DNA from 2 places in the Lacticaseibacillus suihuaensis genome. Region 2 is predicted to be linked to the other one. Evidence: predicted binding sites of a transcription regulator. Region 2 holds the regulator's gene; the other holds the start of a gene.
What was found. Region 2 encodes HrcA, which represses chaperone genes, less so after heat shock. Its sites were predicted from a motif close to TTAGCACTCNNNNNNNNNGAGTGCTAA; they were not measured.
Positions count from the first base shown of each region.

Region 1: a site for HrcA is predicted at 1,014-1,040, ahead of ACYVRZ_RS09360 (ATP-dependent Clp protease ATP-binding subunit). Genes of this name have one in related genera too.

Region 1 is NZ_BAAGBJ010000010.1:4,968-7,166, forward strand. It holds gene ACYVRZ_RS09360 (ATP-dependent Clp protease ATP-binding subunit) at 1-914, opposite strand, end outside; gene ACYVRZ_RS09365 (hypothetical protein) at 1,164-1,355, shown strand; gene ACYVRZ_RS09370 (phosphocarrier protein HPr) at 1,465-1,731, shown strand; gene ptsP (phosphoenolpyruvate--protein phosphotransferase) at 1,731-2,199, shown strand, end outside.
Region 2 is NZ_BAAGBJ010000001.1:390,693-392,891, reverse strand. It holds gene hemW (radical SAM family heme chaperone HemW) at 1-729, shown strand, start outside; gene hrcA (heat-inducible transcriptional repressor HrcA) at 845-1,888, shown strand; gene grpE (nucleotide exchange factor GrpE) at 1,902-2,199, shown strand, end outside.

The sequences.
Region 1 (2,199 bases), on a different contig from region 2:
GTGTAGGTGACGTGGTGGTAATCCTCGTAGCGCTTTTGGATGCCTTCGAGGATCTTGACGGTTTCGGCCTCGGTCGGCTCGTCGACGGTGACGGGCTGCAGGCGCCGGGCCAAGGCGCTGTCTTTTTCAATCTGGCGGTACTCGTTGTTGGTGGTGGCGCCGACCAGCTGCATCTCGCCACGCGCCAGCGCCGGCTTGATCACGTTACCGGCGTCCATGCCGCCTTCCGCGTTGCCGGCCCCGACGATTTCGTGAATCTCGTCGATGAACAAAATGACGTTGGGACTCTTCTTCAGCTCGGTCAACAGCTGCTGCATGCGCTGCTCGAACTGGCCGCGAATGCCGGTGCCTTGCACCAGCGACACGACGTCGAGCTGGATGACCTGGCGCTCTTGCAGCTTGGCCGGCACGTCACCGTTGGCGATCTTCAGGGCGAGCCCCTCGACCACCGCGGTCTTACCGACCCCGGCCTCACCGATCAGCACCGGGTTGTTCTTGGTGCGACGGTTCAGGATTTCGATCACCCGGGCGATTTCGGCGTCGCGGCCAATCACGGGATCAATCTCACCGTTTTTGGCCTTGTCGGTCAGGTTGACCCCGAACTGCGCGAGCACGCTGTTGCCGCCGCCGCGGTTGTTGTTGCCGCCGCGGCCGGCCTGCGTCGGCGGGGTCTGTGCGGTTGGGGATTCGGGCTGGCCCGAATTTTGCCCCTGGCTCATCGCCTTGAACAGGTCGTCAAGGCTGTTGAAGCCGAAGGGGTCGTTGCTTGCATTGGTTGGATTCATAGAACCTCCTGCTTGCGCCTTGAGCTGCTGGTAGCAGTTTTGGCACAGGTTGATCTCTTGGCGTTGACCATTCACGCTGGTGTACAGGTGAATGGTCGCTGGATTTTGATGGCAGTTCTCACAGAGCATCGCGATCACGACCTTTCTTTGTGGGGGGAGCCCCCCTTGTCAAAAAAAGCTTTGACCTTTATTGACCAAGGACTAGTATACAACAGCGGGTTAAATTTGCAAGCACTCTAATGCCGAGAGTGCTAAAAAATTTGACGAAACCCTTTTCTTATCGGTTTTGATTGCGGTTTCACTCGCATAATGCTAGCATAATCTTGTACGTCAAAGCGCGTCAACTTCAAAGGCTGGCGCTTTAAAGGAGGCAGGCGAATGGCACCGGACTACCAGCAGCTGATGGACGAGTTACGCGCAGGGTCGCGCAGCGAAATCGAGGTGACCCCGGAAACTTTCGGGGCGTTTCGGACCGCTTGGACCGACTATCCCAACCGCGACGAGATCGTGGGGCAGGCCAAACGCGGCGGTAACATCGTCTACCGTTACAAATCCGGGTCGGGAGATTAAAAAGCGACTTCAGACTTGCCGTGAAAACGGAATGATGGTAAGGTTTACAAGAGATAGAATTGTCCATTCTATTCGGAAAAGACTTTTTATGCGAAGGAGCAGATTACTCATGGAAAAACGCGAATTTAATGTCATTGCAGAAACAGGGATCCACGCACGTCCGGCTACCCTTTTGGTTCAGGCCGCAAGCAAGTTCAACTCCGACATCAACTTGGAATACAAGGGGAAGAGCGTCAACTTGAAGTCCATCATGGGCGTGATGTCCCTGGGCGTTGGCCAAGGTGCCGACGTGACCATCTCCGCTGAGGGTGCCGACGAAGCCGATGCCATCAACGCCATCGAAGAAACGATGAAAAAGGAAGGTCTGTCTGACTAATGACAAAGCAACTCAAAGGGATCGCTGCTAGTGACGGCATCGCAACTGCGAAGGCCTACATGTTAGTGCAACCCGATTTGTCATTTTCTCAGTCTACAATTGAAGATCCAGAAAAAGAAATCGACCGTTTGCACGACGCACTAGACCAAAGCAACGGCGAGCTGAAGATTATCCGCGAAAAGGCGGCGGAGTCACTGGGTGAGGAAGAGGCGCAAGTCTTCGACGCACACATGATGATTCTGGCAGATCCGGAGTTCACCGGCGCGATCGAATCGAAAATCAAAGACGACAAGGTCAATGCTGAAACCGCACTGAAGTCGGTTTCCGATATGTTCATCGCCACCTTCGAGGCGATGGTCGACAACCCGTACATGCAAGAACGCGCCGCGGACATCCGCGACGTGGCCACCCGTATCCTGGCCCACTTGCTTGGCCGGCCGCTGCCGAACCCGGCGCTGATCGACTCCG
Region 2 (2,199 bases):
TATCGGGCCATCGAAAACGCCCGGCAGGTCGGATTTGATAACCTGTCCATCGACCTAATCTTCCGGCTGCCCGGGCAAAGCCGCGAAAACTTCCTGCACAGCCTCCACGAGGCGCTGGCGCTAGATCTGCCGCACTACTCGACTTATTCACTGATTCTTGAGAAGAAGACGATTTTTTACAACCTGATGCGCAAGGGGCGGCTGCAGCTGCCCAGCCAAGACGTCGAGGCCGACATGTACCAAGACGCCATTGACCTGATGCGTGCCAACGGCCGCGATCAGTACGAGATCTCCAACTTCGCCAAGCCCGGCTACCAGTGCGAACACAACCTGCTGTACTGGCAAAACGACAAGTACTTCGGCTTTGGCGCCGGTGCGTTCGGCTACCTGGGTCGCGACCGCTACCACAATTTCGGCCCGATTCAACAGTACCTGGCGCCGCTTGAGGCCAACAAGGTGCCGGTGATCGAACACCACTTGGTGCCGCTTGAAGAGCAGATTGAAGAGGAAATGTTCCTAGGCCTTCGCACCCGGGCGGGGGTCAGCCGCAAGCGCTTCGCGGATCGTTACCACATGCAGATCGAAGACGTCTACGGGGGTCTGATCGACCAGCTCAAGGAACAGCAGTTGCTCAAGGAGGTCGCCGGGAGTCTGAGCCTGACCAACCAAGGCATGTTTTTGGGCAATGAGGTGTTCCAGCAGTTCCTGTTGGATGATCCGCTGGTGTAGCGACTCGGGCGCAGGGCTGATTTAGCAACCCGGGGTTGACTTTGCTAAGGGCGGTTGCTATATTAGTAATTGTGTTAGCACTCATTGCTTTGCAGTGCTAAAAAGAGGTGGCAATATGTTGACGAAACGCCAACTGCTCGTCTTAAAGGAAATCATTCGGCTATTCACGGAAAGTGGTCAGCCTGTGGGTTCTAAAACCTTGATGACGGAATTACCGATTCACGTCAGCTCGGCGACGATCCGCAACGACATGGCGGCCTTGGAAGAGCAGGGATTGATTACAAAGACACACAGCAGCTCCGGCCGCGTCCCCTCGACGAAGGGCTACCGCTATTACCTGGACAACCTGGTGGAGCCGGCACAAGCGACGCCTAACGAAATCGCTGCGATTCAGCAGGGGTTCGGCGGTCATTTTTACAAGATTGACGAGATTGTGGCCCAAAGCGCCCGGATCCTGTCCAATCTGACCAGCTACACCGCCATCAGCCTTGGTCCCGAGGTGACGAACATTCGCCTGACGGGCTTTCGGCTGGTGCCGCTGGGCAACCACCAGGTGATGGCGATTCTTGTCACCAGCAACGGTAACGTGGAGAACCAGTTGTTCACGCTGCCGCCGGAGGTTGACCCCGACGAGGTCGAAAAGGCGATCCGCATCATCAACGATCAGCTGGTCGGCCTGCCGCTCGGGGCAGTTGCGCAAAAGTTGCAAACCGATGTGCCGGCGGTGCTGTTCAAGTACATGACCTCCGCCGATGGCTTCTTGGACATTTTCGGCAACGTCTTGCAAAAGGCGGCGGCCGAGCGATTCTTCGTCGGTGGCCGGCTGAACCTGATGGATTACGTCGGCGATGCGGATGCTGGGCAGCTCAAGCAGCTTTTGGGCATGATCGACTCGGAGCAAGGCGACATCAACCGGCTGCTCAACCCGAGCACCGCGGCCGATCTGCAGGTTCGCCTGGGGGCCGAGCTGACGCCGGACGTCTTGGCTAACCTGAGCGTCATCACGGCCAAGTACAGCGTCGGCGAGCACGGCACCGGGATGATCGCTTTAATCGGGCCGACTCAGATGCCGTATTCCAAGATGATCGGTCTGCTGTCAGCCTTTCGTGAGGAGCTGGCCAAGCGGTTGACCAACTACTACACGCATTTTGATCAATGACAAGGAGGCTCCCATGACGAAAAAGGAGAAAGAGACGCAGCCTACTGAAAAGCAGGCCCAGCCCGACGCGGCGCCCAAGCAGTCCTTGAAGGAAGAAATTGCCGCCGAGATGGCCGCTGACCTGGACGCCCAGGTGAAAGAAGATGCCATCGACGTGCCGGCGCTTCAAAAGGAGCGAGACGAGCTCGAAGACAAGTACCTGCGGGCCGCCGCCGAGATCAGCAACATGAACAACCGCTTCAAAAAGGAACGAGCCCAGCTGCTGAAGTACGACGGCCAAAAGCTCGCCGCCGCGGTTTTGCCGGTGCTTG